DNA from 4 places in the Streptomyces sp. NBC_01454 genome. Region 3 is predicted to be linked to each of the others. Evidence: riboswitches for the same ligand, from Rfam matches in the RefSeq annotation. Region 3 holds a riboswitch; each other region holds the start of a gene.

Region 1 (4,736 bases), 2.6 Mb from region 3:
GGAGTCGGCGGCGTCGTAGATCGAGAAGGAGGAGGTGAAGCCCAGCTTCTTGGACTCGCGGCGCAGGATGCGGACGCAGGCGCTGTGGAAGGTGGAGACCCACATGGCGTTCGCGCGCGGGCCGACGAGCTCCTCGACGCGCTCCTTCATCTCGCCCGCGGCCTTGTTGGTGAAGGTGATCGCGAGGATCTGGCCGGGGTGGACATGGCGCTCGGCCAGCAGATGGGCGATGCGGTGGGTGAGCACCCGGGTCTTGCCGGAGCCGGCGCCGGCGACGATCAGCAGCGGGCCGCCGGTGTGCACCACGGCGGCCTTCTGCTCGTCGTTGAGCCCCTCGAGCAGCGCGGCGGCATCCACGGCGGGGCGGGCGGCGCCGTCGCGGTAGTGGGTCTCTCTGGGGCCGGGCGCGTCGAATTTCCCGCCGAAGAGGTCGGCGGGGATCTCCTCGGGGGCTGGCTCGTGCCCGTCCTCGGGAGGCGGCGGGTGCTCCTCGCCCTTGTGGCCGAGGTCCGCCAGGAAGCTGTCGTCAAAGAGGCTGCTCATCGCCCACCGAGTCTAGGCCGCCGCACTGACAACCCGCCGCGCAGTGCCGATTGTCGGCCGTATACCGGGCGCGCGGGGCGGCGCGCTGGTCAGGCGGCCGGGCCCGGGCCGAATGGTGCGGCGCCCCGTCTACCCGAATCCGACATCTGCCACAACAACCCCCGCATCGCGTTCAGGTCACAAAAAGGTTTCGGGCATATCGAACATCAGCCTTCACAGGAGCCACACGAGTTGGCTAACGTCCTCGCTCAGGCAGCCCGCCTCCCCGCGTACGACAGTGTCCGCACGGGCCGCCGCGCCGAGTCCGGCCCTGCCATGAGGCACCCGGAGCCGGGGACCCACCAGCACCACCGGGGTGAATCGATCCGTACGGCCGTCACAGACGGACGTCGGACCGTAGGGCAAGCCTTCCGTCATCGACACCGCCCGAACCCGACAGCTAACCCGGTAGGCGGTCACGGAAGGAGTTGCCGGCCTTGGCGTCCCATCGCAAGCCGCGCACCAGCGTCCTCGCCTCGCCCGGAGGCCGCCGTACGGCTGCCGGGCTCACCACCGCTGCCCTCGCGTCGGTCACCCTGCTCTCGCAGACCGCCGACGCGGCCCCCAGGGCGCCGAAACCCACCGTCGAAGAGGTCAAGAAGAAGGTCGACGACCTCTACCACCAGGCCGAGGTGGCCACCGAGAAGTACAACGGAGCCAAGGAGCGCGCCGGCGAACAGCAGCACACCGTCGACGGCCTGCTCAACGCCGCGGCCAAGCGCGCCGAGCAGATGAACAGGTCCCGGCACCAGCTGGGCATGTACGCGTCGGCCCAGTACCGCACCGGCGGGATGAACCCGACGGCGCAGCTGATGCTCGCCAAGGACCCGCAGCAGTTCTTCGACCGCAGCCATCTCATGGAGCGGCTGACCGGCCGGCAGAAGCAGGCCGTCACCGACTACCAGGAGCAGGCGGCGGCCGCGGCGCACCAGCGGGCCGAAGCGACCGACAGCCTGGAGCGGCTGCAGAAGTCGCAGGCGTCCCTCAAGGAGTCCAAGCGCTCCGTCCAGGACAAGCTGACCGAGGCCCGTCAGCTGCTGTCCCGGCTGACCGCGCAGGAGAAGGCGCGGCTGGCGCAGCTGGAGCGCGAGAAGGAGGCGGCCGCCAAGCGCAAGGCCGACGAGGAGGCGCGCAGGCAGCGCGAGCGGCAGCACGACGGCGGCGGTTCCGCGGGCGGCCAGACCGGTGGCGGCTCGGACGGCGGCGGTTCGACCGGCACCCCGTCCTCCACCAAGGCCGCGCAGGCGATCGCCTTCGCCCGCGCCCAGATCGGCAAGCCGTACGTCTGGGGTGCGACCGGCCCCAGCTCCTACGACTGCTCGGGGCTGACGCAGGCGGCGTGGAAGGCGACCGGCGTCACGATGCCGCGGACCACCTGGGACCAGGTCAAGATCGGCACGCGGGTGTCCACCAAGGATCTGCAACCCGGTGACCTGGTGTTCTTCTTCGACGACATCAGCCACGTCGGGATGTACATAGGCGACGGCAAGATGATCCACGCGCCGCACCCGGGCGCCAGCGTCCGGGTGGAGTCGATCTACTACATGCCCATCTACGGGAGCGTCCGCCCGGGCTGAGGCCCGGCGCCCTCCGCTCCCCCACAGGCCACCCCCCACGGCCACCCCCCACACGCCACCGCGCGGCCGTCGCCTCCGATATGGAGTGCGAGGACCGCGCGGTGTGCCGTGGTGGGGCGGTGGTCCGCGCCGTCAGGTCCGGCGCGCCGCTCAGGTCCTTCTCAGGTCCAGAGCACCGCGATAAAGATGTTGGCCACCGTCAGCGCGCCGACCGCGCCGAAGAGCGGCTTGTCGACCGTCTCGTCGTCGCGCTTGACGTAGACCAGCGCCAGGATCACCACCAGGACGGCCATCTTGATGCCGATCTTGAGGGTGTTGACGTGGTGGCCCTGGGCCTCGTTGAGGCCGACCAGCGCGACGCCGGTGACCAGCATCGTCAGCGCGCCGTGCAGCATGGCCGGCACGAAGCGGGCGGTGCCCGCGCCCATCGCCTTCATCTGGGTCAGGAAGCCTCCGAGCAGGGAGGCGATGCCGATGATGTGCAGGGCGACGAAGAGATTGATTACTACGTCCATAGTGCGGGATCGTAGCCGCCGCATAGCACGGCCCTGCGGGCAGGGCGCCCACAATCGTCGCTTCGGTCATGGGCGGGCCGGTACCGGCCGTCCGGCCGTCGGCCGCACGGTCATCGGCACACCCGCACCGGTCGAAAGCGAACAATGCCGGGCAAGCGGACCCCCCGGCGCAACACCCAGGCTTAGCGTCCTCCTCCAGGCGGTCGACTCCCCGCCGTCGCCGGCCCCCCACCGGCGACCCGTCGGCCGCCTCGCCGCGAGGTGCGGCGGCGGTTCGTTCCCCCGTTACGGACCGCCGCCGGCCCCCGGCTCGAAGGGAAGGAAGTGACGGCCACCGTGGCCTCGCACCGCAAGCCCCGGCAGCATCCGCTCGCCTCGCTGACCGGCGGCACGCGCACCGCGCGCACCGCCGCCACGCTGGCACTCGCCGGTGCCGCCACCGCCACCGTCTTCGACGGCACCGGCCAGGCCGCGCCCCAGCCCACCCCCGCCCAGGTCAAGGGCCGGATCAACGCGCTGTACCAGGAGGCAGAGGTGGCCACGCAGAACTACAACGGTGCGAAGGAAGCCGCCGGCACCGCACGCCGGGAGCTGAGCCGGCTGCAGGACGAGGCCGCCCGCAGGACCCAGAAGCTCAACACCGCCCGCACCGAGCTGGGCGCCCTGGCCGCGAGCCAGTACCGCTCCGGCGGGGTGGACCCGACCGTCCGGCTGCTGCTGTCCGCGGATCCGCAGCGCTATCTCGACGGCGCCGCGGTCCTGGAGCGTACGGGCAGCCATCAGGCGACCGCGGTGGCCGGTTACGCGCGCCGGCTCGGCAGCGTACGGCAGGTCCGGCAGCGGGCCGAGGAGACCGCGGAGCGGCTGGCGGCCACCGAGGCCACGCTGAAGAAGCACCGGGTCACGGTCGTCCACAAGCTGGACGCCGCCGAGCAGTTGCTGAACCGGCTGACCGCCGAGCAGCGGAAGCGGATGGCGGGCCGGGACGGCGACGGCGACGGCGACGGCGACGGCAAGGAGGCTGCCGGCCGGGACCACCCGGACCGGGGGACGCGCGGGGACGGCCCCCTCGACGGGATCACCCACGGCGCGGGGATCGCCCCCGGCGCCGGGGGTGCCGCGGCGGCCGCCCCCAACCCCCGTGCCGCGCGGGCCGTTTCCTTCGCCTACGCCGCGCTGGGCAAGCCGTACGTCTGGGGCGCGACGGGCCCCTCCGCGTACGACTGCTCGGGGCTGACCCAGGCCGCCTGGAAGTCCGGCGGCGTCGCCCTGCCCCGGACCACCTACACCCAGATCAGCTCCGGCCCGCGGGTCGACCGGTCCCAACTCGCCCCCGGTGACCTGGTGTTCTTCTACTCCGGCATCAGCCATGTGGGGCTCTACATCGGCGACGGCAAGATGATCCACGCCCCGCATCCGGGGGCGCCGGTACGCATCGCGCCGATCGACCAGATGCCGTTCGCCGCGGCCACCCGTCCGGCTTAGGAGCGGCCCCGGCGGCCGGCCCGGCGCGGGGCCGCGGGCGCGGACGGCGTGCTCACGCCCGGAGCTGCCTCCCCAGCCAGTGGAAGATCTCCGGTACCTGGTGGCGCCACACGGCCGTGGTGTGGCCGCCCGCGTTCGCCGGGATCAGCTGCACGGCCACCGTCGTGGGGCGCTTGGCGAGCTGGCGCAGCCCGATGCCGGCCTGGTAGCCGTCGCCCGCCGCACCCGACACGTACAGGGCGGTGCGCGGCGGCTTGCCGGCCGCGTTGGCGGCCTTCAGGATGTGCAGCGGGTTGGACTCGATGCGCAGCTTGGGGTCCTTGCCGGCGAGCGAATCGCGTTCCAGCGCCGGGTCGTTGTAGCCGGACATGGCGACCGCGGCACGGTAGCGGTCCGGGTGGGCCAGGGCGAGCTTGGCGGCGCAGTGCGCGCCCGCCGAGTAGCCGGCCAGAGCCCAGGAGCCCGGCTTGTCGCCGGCGCGGAAGTTGTCGATGACCATCTTGCGTACGTCGACCGTCAGCCAGCTGTCGGCGTTGACCTGCCCGGGGATGTTGACGCATCCGGTGTCCGCGCCGGC
Region 2 (4,736 bases), 1.5 Mb from region 3:
GATGGCGCCGGACTGGGTGAACAGGCCGATGTGGCCGGCACCGGGCATCTGGGGCGCGAGGGAGGCGTTCAGCCGCACACCGGGGGCGGTGTTGATCAGGCCGAAGGCATTGGGGCCGATGAGCCGCATGCCGTACGAGCGGGCCTGGCCGAGCAGGGCGCGCTGCCGCTCCCTGCCCTCCGGGCCCGCCTCGGCGTAACCGGAGGACAGGATCAGCACCCCCTGGACGCCGTGTTCACCGCAGTCACGGACGACGTCGGGGACGCGGTCCGCGGGCACGGCGACGACGGCGAGATCGACCGGCTCGGAGATCTCGCGCAGCGCGCGGACGGCCGGTACGCCTTCGGGGTCCAGCCGCTGCATCCCGTCGGGGAACGCGTGGTTGACGGCGTGCACCCGGCCCGTGAAGCCGGAGTCCAGGAGACTGCGCAGGGCGGTGCGGCCGACACCGCCGGTGGCGCGGCCGGTGCCGATGACGGCGACCGAGCGCGGGGTGAGCAGCCGCTGGACGGAGCGGGCCTCGGCCCGCTGCTCGCGGCCGCGCATCACAGCCATGGACTGCTCGGTCGGCTCCAGATCGAACTCCAGCCGGACCACACCGTCTTCGAAGGTGCGCTTCTGGGTGTAGCCCGCATCGGTGAACACCTTGATCATCTTGGAGTTCGCCGGGAGCACCTCGGCGGCGAACCGGCGGATGCCGCGTTCACGGGCGACGGCCGCGATGTGCTCCAGGAGGGCGGAGGCGACGCCGCGGCCCTGGTGGGCGTCCTGGACGAGGAAGGCGACCTCCGCCTGGTCGTCCTCGGGGTCCTTGGCGGGCAGGCCCTGGTCGTTGATCCGGTCGTAGCGGACGGTGGCGATGAACTCGCCGCCGACCATCGCGGCGAGACCGACCCGGTCGACGTAGTCGTGGTGGGTGAAACGGTGCACATCGCGGTCGGACAGGCGCGGGTAGGGGGCGAAGAAGCGGTAGTACTTCGACTCGTCCGAGACCTGTTCGTAGAAGGAGACCAGCCGCTCGGCATCGTCGGGGGTGATGGGGCGGATCCGCGCCGTCCCGCCGTCACGCAGCACCACGTCTGCTTCCCAGTGGGTCGGGTACGCGTGGTCCTGCGACTTCTGCATGCGGACAGCGTACGGCCGGGCACCGACAACGGGCCCGGCGCGCGTACGCTCGGGGTGCAGGCAGGCCGATGATGCCGTGGAGACCGTGCGGCGGGCCCGGCCGGCCGGGCCTCCCTTGGGGACCAGGGGCGGCGAAGGCCAGCAGGCGCGTCCGCTGGAGCAGGTCCGGCAGCGTGAGAGACTGGTCTAGACAACAGTCACGACTTTGAAGGGCAACACCATGGCAGAGCGCCGCGTCAATGTCGGTTGGGCCGAAGGCCTGCACGCCCGCCCCGCGTCGATCTTCGTCCGCGCGGCCACCGCCTCCGGTGTCCCGATAACGATCGCCAAGGCCGAGGGCAACCCCGTGAACGCCGCCTCCATGCTCGCGGTCCTGGGCCTCGGCGCCCAGGGCGGCGAGGAGATCGTGCTGGCCTCCGACGCCGACGGCGCCGAGGCCGCGCTCGACCGCCTGGCCAAGCTCGTCGCCGAGGGTCTCGAGGAGCTCCCCGAGACCGTCTGAGCCCACAGGCTCTCTGCTGTACGCGGCGGCCCCGTCGCGGCGACCGGTCACCGGTTGCCGCGACGGGGCCGCTTCACTGCGCCCTGAGTCCGAGGCGGGGCCACGGTGTGTGCACGGCCGCCGCGCGCGCCTTTGTCGCGCGGGTGCACCGGATTTTCCCGACCACCCGGAAATCCGGCGGGCGAGAAATAGCGCGCACGTCAGCTGTGACAACCCATCTCGGTGCCGCAAAACGTGCACCATTCGGCGCGCACCATTCACCGTTCGCGGCGCCACAGAATAGATCCCCGAATACCGGCCGCATTTGCACCGGAGGGATCTCGCTTCTGCTCACCGAAGCCCGTTCCACACGTCCCGCACTTCTTCGCATGCGGGACCTCTTTGTATACGGGACGGTTGTTAAGGGCGGACGCGCACCGTGTTGACGGGCGGTTTCGGATCCCTCACCCCGGTCTTGAGCGGGCGTCGCAGCCGGTACACGGGGAGTGAGCGCTCGACATGAGCCGCCATCAGGGCGCGGGCCCGCTCCGCGTCTCCCCGGGCCACCGCGTCCAGCACGGCACCGTACTCGTCCCACGACTCGGCGGAGCGGGTCGGCGGCTCCACGGCGTACATCCACTCGATCTTGCGCCGCAGCTGGGTCAGCAGCGCCGTCAGGCTGGGGCTGCCGACCGCCTGGGCCAGCGTCTCGTGGAACCAGTCGTCCAGCTGCTGCAGGTCCCCCGGATCGCCGTGCCGGGCCCGCTCGCGGCCGAGCCGCACCAGGCCGCGGAGCACCTTGAGGTGGGCCGGGCTGCGGCGGGCGGCCGCGCGGGCGGCGCCCAGCGGCTCCAACAGGGCGCGGACGTCCAGGAGATCGGCCGCCTCCTGCGCGGTGGGCTCGGCGACGCAGGCCCCGGCGTGGTGGCGGGTGGTGACGAAGCCCTCGGACTGCAGGGTGCGCAGCGCCTCACGGACCGGCACTCTGGAAACGCCGTAACGGGCCGCGAGGATCTCCTCGATCAGCCGGCTCCCCGGCGCCAGCGCACCGGAGACAATGTCGTCGCGAATCGCCGTGCACACCGCATGCGCGGAAATATGGCCTCGCATCTTCCGAGCCTCCGCCGTGATCCCCAGGAAACGCCGCCGGTCGGCGGCTTTTCCGTGACTCTATTAGACCGGCACGGCTTTTCCGACGGGCACAGAATATTCATGGATACTTTTGGCCGGAAGTCGTGGGCACGCCGGCTCCGCCTCCGGTGCACGCCCCCCGCACCGCAAACGCGACGCCGCGCCGGATACGCCGAAGCCCCGGTCATGGGACCGGGGCTTCGGGAGGACGCGCGGTGCGGGGCACCCCTCCCGGGCGTGGGGACGGGCCAGCGGCAGGTCAGACGTTGACGCCGTGTGCGCGCAGGTAGGTGATCGGGTCGATGTCCGAGCCGTAGTCGGGGCCGGTGCGGGCCTCGAAGTGCAGGTGCGGGCCGGTGGCATTGCCGGTGGCACCGGAGAGGGCGATCTGCTGGCCGCGGGTGACCTTCTGGCCGACCGAGACGGCGAACGACGACAGGTGACCGTACTGGGTGTACGTGCCGTCGTTCATCTTGATCACGATGTTGTTGCCGTACGAGCCGCCCCAGTCCGCCTCGACGACGGTGCCCGAGCCGACGGCACGGACGCTGGTGCCGGAGGCGGCGTGGAAGTCGATGCCGGTGTGGCTGCCCGAGGACCACAGGCTGCTGGACGCCTTGTAGCCGGTGGAGACGTAGGAGTCGGCGACCGGCGCGACGAAGGTGTTCAGACGCTTGCGCTCGGCATCGCGGGCGGCGCGCACCTTGGCCTTGTGGGCGGCCTCGGCACGCCGCTTGGCCTCGTCGGCCTGCTTCTTCGCGACGGCTTCGGCCTTCGCCTGTGCGGCGGCGGACTCCGCGGCGGCGCGCTGCGCGTCGGCCTGGGCCGCGACATGGCCGGCGAGCTCGTCACCCATCACGACGGCCTGCTGCAGACCGGTGTCATGGGTGGGTGCCACGTCCGTCGCGGCCAGTGCCGGCGAGGCCACGGAGGCGACCACACCGCCCGCCGCGAGGGTGGCTATACCGGCGACGTTGCGGGTCGTCCGGGTAGGACGGTTGGCGCGGCGGTGCTTCCCGGTGGCACGGATGAACGCCATGTACGGGCTTGTCCTTTCCCTCCTTCTCGCCTACCGGGTTAGCTGACGGGTTCGGAGCAGGAAGGTCTCCTACGGGCTCCTCGGGAGAGGAGTCCGATTCACCCCAAGGGACGCGTGGGTCCCCGGCTCCCCTGGCTCGCGCCGTACGGGGACTCGGCGATGACTGTCCGGTGCCACTGTTGTGGCGGACTTGTGACGAACAGCCGGGACGACGCTAAACGGGGCCACTTTCGTGGGGCAAACAGAAGCCGATTTTTGTGCGGGATGCCACAAGAACCTGCGCAACCAGCTGTAAGAAAACGGACATACAGCGGCTCCCGTGGCGAGTGAGTGCCACGGGAGCCGCTTTGTCGATATATGACCTTTCGTCATACGGGCGGGGTTAGCCGCCGACGACCGTCACCTCGCCGATGCCCAGCTCCTTGACCGGCTCGGCGATCTGCGCCGCGTCACCCACGAGGACCGTCACCAGCCGGTCCACGGGGAACGCGCTGACCGCCGCCGCGGTCGCCTCGACCGTGCCGGTCTCCACGAGGCGGGCGTACAACTGCGCCTGGAAGTCATCCGGGAGGTGCTGCTCCACCTGGTCGGCCAGCGTGCCCGCGACGGCCGCCGCGGTCTCGTACTTCAGCGGCGCGACCCCGACGAGGTTCTGCACGGCGACATCCCGCTCGTCGTCGGTCAGCCCCCCTGCCGCGAGGGTCCGCAGCACCTTCCACAGGTCCTCGAGGGCCGGAACGGTGGAGGCGGTGTCCACCGAGCCGCTGATGGCCAGCAGCGCGGCACCCGTGGCCCCCTCGGGGGACGTGGGGGCGGTGGAGCGGAGCACCTGGCCGAACGCGCGCACCCCGTAGGTGTAGCCCTTCTCCTCACGCAGCACACGGTCCAGACGGGAGGTGAGGGTCCCGCCCAGGCAGTACGTGCCGAGGACCTGCGCGGGCCACACCCGGTCGTGCCGGT
Region 3 (4,736 bases):
GGCCAAGGAGGATTCCCACAACGACCCTGGATGGAGGTGTGTGTATCGCCACACTGTGGGCCTGCGGAACGACCGCTAACGTCTATCAACAGCCCACAATCGAGGCCCACGGACGAAGGACGCCGATGCCGCAGGACTCCGCCCCCACGCTGCCCCGCGACAGCTCACCGGCGGCCCCCGCCGAGGCCCGCCGTCCGGCACCCGGCACCGCCTTCGACTGGATCGATGAAGCCCGCGACGCACGCCGGCGCGCCGGACTGGTCCGCACCCTTCGTCCCCGCCCGGCCGACCACCCGCTGCTCGACCTGGCCGGCAACGACTACCTCGGACTCGCCCGGCACCCCGAGGTCACCCGTGGCGCGGCCGCCGCCGCACACCGCTGGGGCGCGGGCGCGACCGGCTCCCGGCTGGTGACCGGCAGCACCGAACTCCACGCCCGGCTGGAGTCGGAACTCGCCGCCTTCTGCGGCTTCGAGGCCGCGTTGGTGCTCTCGTCCGGTTACACCGCCAATCTCGCCGCGGTCACCGCGCTCACCGCCGCCGGCACCCTGGTCGTGTCCGACGCGGGCAACCATGCCTCCCTCATCGACGGCTGCCGGCTGTCCCGGGCCCGCACCGAAGTGGTCCCGCACGCCGACCCGGAGGCCGTACGCGCCGCGCTCGGCGGCCACGACGGCCGGGCGCTCGCCGTCACCGACTCGGTGTTCTCGGTCGACGGCGACGCCGCCCCGCTCCCCGCACTCGCCGAGGTCTGCCGGACGCGGGGCGCCGCGCTGCTCGTCGATGACGCCCACGGACTGGGCGTCCTCGGCGAGGGCGGCCGCGGCGCACTGTGGGCGGCCGGGCTCGCCGGCGACGGCGATGTGGTGACCACCGTGACGCTCTCCAAGTCGCTGGGCGCGCAGGGCGGTGCGGTGCTCGGCCCGGCCCGGGTCATCGAGCACCTGGTCAACACCGCCCGGTCGTTCATCTTCGACACCGGTCTCGCCCCGGCGGCGGCCGGCGGCGCACTCGCCGCGCTGCGGGTGCTGGGCCGTGAACCGCAGCGCGCCACCCGGGCCGGGCAGGTCGCACGCACGCTGCACGACCGGCTCACCGCGGCAGGTCTGACGGCGGTGCGGCCGGACGCCGCGGTGGTCTCGGTCCGCGCGCCCTCGCCGGAGGCGGCGGTCGGCTGGGCCGCCGACTGCCGCGCGGCCGGACTCGTCGTCGGCTGCTTCCGGCCGCCGTCGGTGCCCGACGGGATCTCCCGGCTCCGGCTGACCGCCCGGGCGGACCTGACGGACGATCAGATTGACACGGCGGTCGGCACGATCCTGGCCACGGCGCCGGTCGGCTGACCCGTCGTCAGGAGCGGGCGTCGCCCGTCGTCGTTCCCGTGGTCACGGTGCGGGGGAGTGGCGGGCGAACGCGCCGCGCAGCAGGGCCCGCAGGGTGTCCGCGGCCGGGCTGCCGGCGTCGGGCCGGTGGGCGACCGCGATCCGGCGGCGCAGCTCGGGCGGGTCCAGCCGGCGGACCCCCAGCGGTGTCACCGAGCCCTCCGCCACCATCTCCGGAACCACCGCCACCCCCAGCCCCGCGCTCACCAGCGCGCACGCCACCGCATAGCTCGGCGACTCACAGCGCACCGCGACGCTCGCCCCGGCCGCCGCCAGCACCGCCTCCACCTCCCGCCGGTTGGGATTGGCCGGCGCCATGCTGACCAGCGGCTGTCCGGCGAGTTCGGCGAGCGGCAGCCGTCCGGGGCCCGCCGACAGGGCATGGCCGGGCGCCGTGACCAGCACCAGCTCCTCCGTCAGCAGCGGTTCGAGGCGCACCCCGTCCGGCGGCGGCATCGCCTCGCCCGGCACATAGGCATGCGTCAGCGCCAGATCGACGTCGCCCACCGCCACCGCCTCGGCGGCCTGTGGCGGCACGTACTCCGTCACGCTCAGCTCCACATCGGGGTGCGCCCGGCGGAAGGCGCTGAGCGCGGGCGGCAGCAGATGCGTACCGGCGGTCATGAACGTGCCGACCCGCAGCCGGCCCCCGGACAGCCCCGCCAGCCGGGCCAGCTCGTGCCGCGCCTGCGCCAGCTCGTCGAGCACCCGCCGGGCCCGCACGAGCAGCAGCTCCCCGGCCGCCGTCAGCCGCGTCCCCCGGTGGTGGCGCACCAGCAGCGCCGTCCCCGCCTCCCGCTCCAGCTTGGCCAGCTGCTGGGAGAGTGCGGGCGCGGTGTAGCCCAGTCGGGCGGCGGCCCGGGTGATCGAGCCGGCCTCGGCCACCGCCACCAGTGCGGCCAGTCGTGTGGGGTCGTACATAAGAACCTCTTTAGGCCCTCCCAGAACATTGCCACTACCCATTAAAGGCTCTGACCAGCGAAGCTGCTGGCATGGACGGACAGCTGATGGCCTTCACCGGAGTCGCCGCGGGCATGGTCACCATGCCGGGCGCGGACTTCGCGGTCGTGGTGCGCAACGCGCTCGACTCGCGGCGCGCGGGGGTGGCGACCGCGGTCGGGGTCGCCGGCGGGCTGCTGGTGCACACCGCAGTGGCGGTGGCCGGGCTCGCGGCCGTGCTGGTCGCCGTGCCCGCGCTGTTCGGGGCCGTCCAACTGCTCGGCGGGGGCTATCTGTTGTATCTGGGGGCCCGCGCGCTGACCGCGGCATTGCGGCGCCCGGCGGCCACCACGGACCCGACGGCCGCACCCGCTGAAGGGGCGCCGGGCGACGACAGCCACCCGGCCGCGCCGCTGGGCACCGCGCGCAGCCTGCGCCAGGGCTTCCTGGCGAACGCGCTCAATCCCAAGGCCCCGGTCCTCTTTCTCAGTCTGCTGCCGCAGTTCGTCCCGGCGGGACAGCCCGCACTGCCCCGTACGCTGCTGCTGGCCACCCTGGTCGTCGCGATGGCGCTGGTGTGGTTCCCCGCCGTCGCGCTGCTCGTCGACCGTCTGGGCACCTGGTTGCGCCGCCCGCGGGTGGCCCGTGCCCTGGAGGCCACCACCGGAGCGCTGCTGACGGCGCTGGGGGGCGTCCTGCTGGTCGAGGTGGTGCTCGCCTGAATCGCGGCACGCCCCGTGCCTCCGGCCGTTCGGCCGGAGGTAATTGACGGGTAGTCAGAAGAGTGCGCGGCTCAGCGCACCCGCCCGTACCAGACCCCGTGGCTCCAGATCCGTTCCAGCCGCACCGTGCTCCCGGCCTTGGGCGCATGCCACATCCGGCCGTTCCCGGCGTAGATCCCCACGTGGTAAATGCCGCTGCCCGAATGGAAGAAGACCAGGTCGCCACCGCGGCGGGCCGCGGCCGGGACGTGCCGGGTGCGGCTGTACTGCGCGGCGGCGGTACGGGGCAGGACCCGGCCGGCGCGCAGGAACGAGTACAGCGTCAGCCCGGAACAGTCGAAGGCGTTGGGCCCCTGGGCGCCGTACCGGTAGGGGGAGCCCCGTTTGGAGGCGGCGACCCGCAGCGCGTGTGCGGACACGGACGCGGCCTCCACGTCCCCGGTCGCTCCCGGGGCGATCATCGTTCCGCCGAGCGTGACCAGCGTCAGCGCGGCGACGGTGCCGGTGCGCGCCAGCACACTCGGCGTATGCATGCGCACAGTCATGCGCAAACCCTTCGTCAGCCGCCTGCGAAGGAAGACCTGTCGGGTTCGGGCAGGCGAAGAATGCCCGGCCGTGCGTACGGCTTCACCCCAAGGAGTCCGCCGGCCCGTGAAGGCCGTGGACCCCGTCCTGCTCGGGTCCTCCGCTCCCGCCGGTCCAGAACGTCGACCGGACATCCGGTACGGCGGCGGGATTAGGCGCCCGTCCGGACCGCCCCGTCGCTGTGGCGGGGTCTTGTCGTCGAAGGGATCCTCACGCACCCGCCGCCCAAACTCCGAGTTGAAATTGCCGTGTGTGAGATGGGTCACATTTGGCCTGAATGGTGGGTTTTGTTCCCTCAGGCGTCAGGATCCCGGGTGTCGCACGCCCCGGACCTGGAACGAAACATCCGGGACCGGAGAAATTGCCGGTGAAGGGGCAATTCGTGGCCACTGCGCAACGGCCGTGAGGGCTACGCCGTATGGGCAGCCCCACCGCGTGTCGCGTCAGATCTCCTCGGGCGGCGGCAGCGCCACGAGCCCGGCCCGCCGTTCGCCGTCCAGCACCCGCAGCGCGCGGGTCAGGGTGTCGCGGTGCAGCTCGCTCTCGCCGCGCTGGTGCATCAGTGTCAGCGCGTCCCGCAGTCCGGTGGCCTTGCCGACGAGTGCCTGGGCGGCGCGCAGCCCGCTGTAGGTGCCACCGCCGCGGGCCGGGTTGATGCGGCCCAGCAGATCGAGCACCTCCAGATAGCGGTCGATCAGCTCACCCTCGGCGCGGGTGAGGGCGGGCAGCGGCGGGAGTTCGGGTGGCAGCATGCGCGCTCACCGCCCGGTGGGCGGGTGCGCCGACTGCTTGCGGTCGCGGGTGAGGCCGTCGATCAGGCCGTACTCCTGGGCGGCGCGGGCGTCGAAGATCTTGTCGCGTTCGATGTCGGCGGCGATCCGCGCACGGGGCTGACCGGTGTGCCGCGCGAGCATCTCCTCCAACATGTCGCGGGTGCGCAGCAGTTCCTCCGCCTGGATCTGCAGATCGGTGGCCTGGCCCTGGACGGGCTCGTGGAGTGCCGGCTGATGGATCAGGATCCGGGCGCCGGGCAGTGCCAGCCGCTTTCCGGGGGCGCCGGCGGCCAGCAGCACCGCGGCGGCGGAGGCGGCCTGCCCCAGGCAGACGGTCT
Region 4 (4,736 bases), 4.4 Mb from region 3:
AGGACTCCGCGCCGATCGGGGCGATCATGAACTCCTGGATGTCCACGTTGGAGTCGGCGTGCGAGCCGCCGTTCAGGATGTTCATCATCGGCACGGGCAGGACGTGCGCGTTCGGGCCGCCGAGGTAGCGGAACAGCGGGAGGTCGCTGGCCTCGGAGGCGGCGTGCGCGACGGCGAGGGAGACGCCGAGGATGGCGTTGGCGCCGAGCGAGCCCTTGTTGTCGGTGGCGTCCAGGTCGAACATGGCCTGGTCGATCAGCCGCTGCTCGGTCGCGTCGTAGCCGACGAGCTCCGGGCCGATCTGCTCGATGACGGCCAGGACGGCCTTCTCCACGCCCTTGCCGAGGTAGCGGTTCGGGTCGCCGTCGCGGAGCTCGACGGCCTCGAAGGCGCCGGTGGAGGCACCGGAGGGCACGGCGGCACGGCCGGTGCTGCCGTCGTCGAGGCCGACCTCGACCTCGACCGTGGGATTACCTCGCGAGTCGAGAATTTCGCGGGCTACGACGACGTCGATGGACGGCACGTTGTCTCCTTCGTGGGTGTCTGGAGTTCTGCAGCACGAGCCTAACGGCCCCGGGCGCGTGAGCTTGCCCTTGGCCCGCTCCGTGGGACGGAATTACGGAAGGAAGAGCCCAAAGGCCCAGTTCACGGGACCTTTGACCGCATTGTTCGCGCACCGGCCAACGCCGCGGAACGGTGCCGGTCAGCGGCTTGCGCCGGCAGTGGATCTCCCCCGGTGCGACCCGAGGTGTGAGAAACCCCGCCGCGGCGCGCTGGGGGGAATGGCGCGCCGGGCGGGGCTGTCTCACGGAGGAAGCGGGCCCGCCGCTCGGGCCGGCAGGAGTTCCGGTGAGGAAACGGCTCAGACGTTGAGCTTCTGGCCCGGCAGGATCAGGTTCGGGTTGCCGCCGATGACCGACTTGTTGGCCTCGTAGACCGACTTCCAGTTGGTGCCGTGGGCCTTGGCGATCTTGGCGAGGGTGTCGCCCGCCTTCACGGTGTAGTTGCCGTGGCCCAGGGACTTGCGCTCGGTGGAGCGCGAGGCACGCTTCTCGGGCGCGGCCGGGGCCTTCTTGGCCTCGGTCTTGGCCTCGGTCTTGCCGGAGTCCTGCTGCGGGGCGGACTTGGTCTGGGAGCCGGAGGTGTCGACGTTCGCGGCGGGGCCGCCGGCGGTCAGGTTGCCGGCACCGGCGCAGGACCAGGCGCCCGGGCCCTGGATGGCGAGGAGCTTCTCGGCGGCGGCGATCTGCTGGCTCTTGGAGGCCTGGTCGGCGCGCGGTGCGTACTGGGTACCGCCGGCGGCGGCCCAGCTGGAGTTCGAGAACTGCAGGCCACCGTAGTAGCCGTTACCGGTGTTGATCGACCAGTTGCCGCCGGACTCGCACTGGGCGACCTTGTCCCAGGTGGAGACCGAGGCGGCGGAGGCGGAGGTGGCGCCCATCAGCGGGACGGCCACGGCCGCACCGGCTATGCCGGCGAGGGTGGCGACGCGGACGGCCTTGGAGGGACGACTGTGCTTGCCTTTGTTGATCAGCATGGTTCGTTCGTTTCCTCACCGACGCCTGCGAGGTGAGCTGTCGGGTTCGGGCTGTGAGTGGCCCGGCCGTGTGCGCATCGCACGTGGCTTCACCCCAAGCCGGTCGCCCGCTTTCACGGGCGGGGCCGGCACTTACCTTGGTTCCCCCGCTCCTGCCTACGGCGCTTGCGCGTCAACTGCCCCCGATCACCGGCAGGATTCGGCGTGTGACCGGAGGGCCCGCTTTGGCGAGCGGTCCTGACGTTAAGCAGCAACCCCCGTGGTGTTCAAACCCCACCATCTGCGCCAAGTTGACCGATTTCGATCACGACTGGGTCACATCTCCGCAGGTGGGGCGCGGTACGCCGGGGCCGGACGGTCCCGGGCCCCCTGAGGTCAACGAGACCCTTGTCTCACTTTCACCAAAGGGGGCAAAGGGGGACGAACTAGCCTGCGTTCTGCCCGAGATCGAGCACCTGGCCCGGCTGGATCAGGTCCGCGTCGGAGCCGATGACGCCCTCGTTGCGGTCGTAGAGGGCGGTCCAGCCGCCGGCCAGCCGGTGGGCCGTGGCGATGGCTGACAGGCTGTCACCCGGGCGCACGGTGTAGTCGCCGTCGGCCGCCGGGCCCGAACGGTGCGCGTCACCGCCGCGCGAGGCCCTGCCGCCGCCGTCACCCTGGCCGTCCCCACTGTTCCAGCTGTCCCCACTGTTCCGGCTGTCCTGACCGTTCCGGCCGTCCTGGCTGCCGTCGCCGCCCTTGTGGTCCGCACCTCCGCGGTGCCTGCCCTGGGCGGGCTTCTCCCGCGGCGTGCCGGTGGTGTCCGGGCGGCTGCCGGCGTCGGACGGGTCGGCGGACGGCGAGGGGTCCTTCTGTCCGTCGCCGGGCGTCGCGGAGCCGGACGGGTCGGGCGTGCCGGACGGGTCGCCGCCGCGGCCGGAGTCCGGGGCGTCGGGCGAGGGCGTCGACCGCGTCGGCTCGTCGGACGGTCCGGTGCCCGTGTCGCCGCCCGGCTCGTCCTGCCCGCCCGTGGCCTCCGAGCCGTCGTGCATGCCGGACGAGCCCCAGGGGTCGGTGGCGTCCCCGTCGTCGGACGGGTCGGGCGCCGGGGTGCCGGTGCTGCCGGGGTTGACCTCCGGCGCGCGGCCGTCCCGGGCCAGCCCGGCGTCCGCCGCACAGCTGGTCCACACCTCCGGGCCGCGGCGGTCGAGGATCGACTGGGCCACCACGATCTGCTGGGCGCGGCTGGCGAGGTCGGGGCGTGAGGCGTAGGCGGAGCCGCCGTAGTTGTCCCACATCTCCTGGGTCAGCTGCAGGCCGCCGTAGTAGCCGTTGCCCGCGGCCGCGCTCCACTCCCCGCCGCTCTCGCACTGGGCGACCTTGTCCCAGGTCGTGGTGTCGGCGGCGTGGGCACCGCTCGCGCCGAGCAGCGGCAGGGCGATGCCGGCGCCGGTCACTCCCGCGGTGACAAAGATGGCCGGTGCCTGACGGGGGCGACGGTGTCGGCCGTTCCCGGAACGCATGCGGATGCCTTTCGCGCGGTGGAGTTGTCGGACGAGCTGTCCGACGGACTTCCGGCCGGGGCGGGCAGGGCAGCACCAATACACCGGTTCACCGCTCCCCCGCTTCGGCCGATCGAATGAAGCCCGTCGATCGTCGGTCGAAAGGTAGCCGGGGTCACGGGTAGTCACAAGTCGGTGTAGCGCAGATCACGCAATGGTCACGCGGCTGACGCGCTGTCAAATATGGCCTTGCCGCTGGTCAGGGGCGCTCGGGTGTGAACTTCACCGGGAGCGACCGCAGTCCGCGCATGATGAGCCCGCCGCGCCAGCGCAGCGCGTCGGGTTCCGCGGCGAGACGGAGGTCCGGGAGCCGGGTCAGCAGTGTCGCCAGCGCGGTCTCTCCCTCCAGCCGGGCCAGCGGAGCGCCCAGGCAGTAATGGATGCCGTGCCCGTATCCCAGATGCTGGTTGTCCCGCCGGGTCAGGTCGAGCACGTCCGGCTCCTCGAAGCGCGCCGGGTCACGGTCGGCGGCGGCCAGCACCACCAGGACCGGGTCCCCCGCGGCGATCCGCTGCCCGCCCAGCGTCAGCTCCTGGGTCGCGAACCGCCAGGTCGCCAGCTCCACGGGGCCGTCGTAGCGGAGCAGTTCCTCGATGCCGGTGGTGAGCAGGTCGCGGTCGCCGGCCTCGACCGACTTCTGCAGCAGCTCGCGCTGGGCGGGGTGGCGCAGCAGCGCGTAGGTGCCGTTGCCGATGAGGTTGACGGTGGTCTCGAAGCCGGCGAAGAGCAGGATGAACGCCATCGCGGCGACCTCGTTCTCGGTGAGGTGCTCGCCGTGGTCGGAGGCCCGGATCAGGGCGGAGATCAGGTCCTCGCCGGGCTCGGCGGTGGCCCCGAGGGTCTCGCGCTTGCGGTGGATCAGCTCGGCGAGATAGCCGCGCATCTTCTTCACGGAACGGGCGACGCCGCCGCGCGGTCCCCCGCCGTGCCGGATCATCATGCCCGCCCAGTCGCGGAAGTCGTCCTGGTCCTCGCGCGGGACGCCCAGCAGATCGCAGATCGCGTAGATGGGCAGCGGGAACGCGAACTCATGGATCAGATCGGCCTCGCCGCGCCCCGCGAAGTCGTCGATGAGCCGGTCGGTCAGCTCCTGGACGCGCGGGGCGAAGGCGGCGACCCGGCGCGGGGTGAACGCCTTGGAGACCAGCCGGCGCAGCCGGGTGTGGTCCGGGGGGTCGATGTTGAGCAGATGCGTCATCAGGTTGGCGCTGCGCTCCCCCGGGATGCCGACCTTGCCCTTGCCGTGCGCGGTCTCGCTGTGGTGGACCGGGTTCTTGGACAGCCGGCCGTCCGCCAGCGCCTGGCGCGCCTCGGTATAGCGGGTCACCAGCCACGCCTCGACGCCGCTGGGCAGCCGGGTCCGGTGCACCGGCGCATGCTCCCGCAGCCAGGCGTACGCCGGGTACGGATCGGCGGCGAACTCCCAGGTGAACAGCTCGGGGGCGGTCTCGGCGGCCGTCCCGGCGGCCGCTGCGGCGGGGCAGCCGGCGGGGGCGTCACCGGGTGCGCCGGCGTGGGCGTCGGCGGTGGGATGGGGCTGGTGGGGCTCATGGGGCACCTTCCGACCGTAACCGGTGGGCGCACCACGGCGCGCCCGCGCACCCGCCGGGGCCCCGCGAGCCCGTCCGCTACGCCGGATCCACTCCCAGCGCCGACAG

Evidence for each region. Region 3 has a riboswitch for cyclic di-AMP ahead of OIU81_RS02085 (C40 family peptidase). Riboswitches for the same ligand answer to the same signal wherever they lie in the genome.
Region 1: it holds a riboswitch for cyclic di-AMP, as region 3 does, so the genes downstream of both, OIU81_RS13860 (C40 family peptidase) here and OIU81_RS02085 (C40 family peptidase) in region 3, are expected to answer to the same signal.
Region 2: it holds a riboswitch for cyclic di-AMP, as region 3 does, so the genes downstream of both, OIU81_RS08965 (M23 family metallopeptidase) here and OIU81_RS02085 (C40 family peptidase) in region 3, are expected to answer to the same signal.
Region 4: it holds a riboswitch for cyclic di-AMP, as region 3 does, so the genes downstream of both, OIU81_RS22010 (transglycosylase family protein) here and OIU81_RS02085 (C40 family peptidase) in region 3, are expected to answer to the same signal.

What each region holds. Positions count from the first base shown of each region.
Region 1 is NZ_CP109460.1:3,195,351-3,200,086, forward strand. Features, by position in the region: gene pcrA (DNA helicase PcrA) at 1-543, opposite strand, end outside; cyclic di-AMP (ydaO/yuaA leader) riboswitch at 830-1,012, shown strand; gene OIU81_RS13860 (C40 family peptidase) at 1,020-2,159, shown strand; gene OIU81_RS13865 (hypothetical protein) at 2,321-2,674, opposite strand; gene OIU81_RS13870 (C40 family peptidase) at 2,999-4,159, shown strand; gene OIU81_RS13875 (alpha/beta hydrolase) at 4,212-4,736, opposite strand, start outside.
Region 2 is NZ_CP109460.1:2,063,216-2,067,951, forward strand. Features, by position in the region: gene OIU81_RS08950 (bifunctional acetate--CoA ligase family protein/GNAT family N-acetyltransferase) at 1-1,125, opposite strand, end outside; gene OIU81_RS08955 (HPr family phosphocarrier protein) at 1,346-1,627, shown strand; gene OIU81_RS08960 (GntR family transcriptional regulator) at 2,027-2,716, opposite strand; gene OIU81_RS08965 (M23 family metallopeptidase) at 2,997-3,776, opposite strand; cyclic di-AMP (ydaO/yuaA leader) riboswitch at 3,789-3,945, opposite strand; gene OIU81_RS08970 (M16 family metallopeptidase) at 4,159-4,736, opposite strand, start outside.
Region 3 is NZ_CP109460.1:572,456-577,191, reverse strand. Features, by position in the region: gene OIU81_RS02100 (8-amino-7-oxononanoate synthase) at 126-1,340, shown strand; gene OIU81_RS02095 (LysR family transcriptional regulator) at 1,383-2,300, opposite strand; gene OIU81_RS02090 (LysE family translocator) at 2,372-3,040, shown strand; gene OIU81_RS02085 (C40 family peptidase) at 3,112-3,585, opposite strand; cyclic di-AMP (ydaO/yuaA leader) riboswitch at 3,590-3,780, opposite strand; gene OIU81_RS02080 (hypothetical protein) at 4,069-4,377, opposite strand; gene OIU81_RS02075 (ATP-dependent Clp protease proteolytic subunit) at 4,384-4,736, opposite strand, start outside.
Region 4 is NZ_CP109460.1:4,942,901-4,947,636, reverse strand. Features, by position in the region: gene eno (phosphopyruvate hydratase) at 1-523, opposite strand, end outside; gene OIU81_RS22010 (transglycosylase family protein) at 863-1,537, opposite strand; cyclic di-AMP (ydaO/yuaA leader) riboswitch at 1,545-1,711, opposite strand; gene OIU81_RS22005 (transglycosylase family protein) at 1,963-3,039, opposite strand; gene OIU81_RS22000 (cytochrome P450 family protein) at 3,278-4,636, opposite strand; gene OIU81_RS21995 (LysR family transcriptional regulator) at 4,707-4,736, opposite strand, start outside.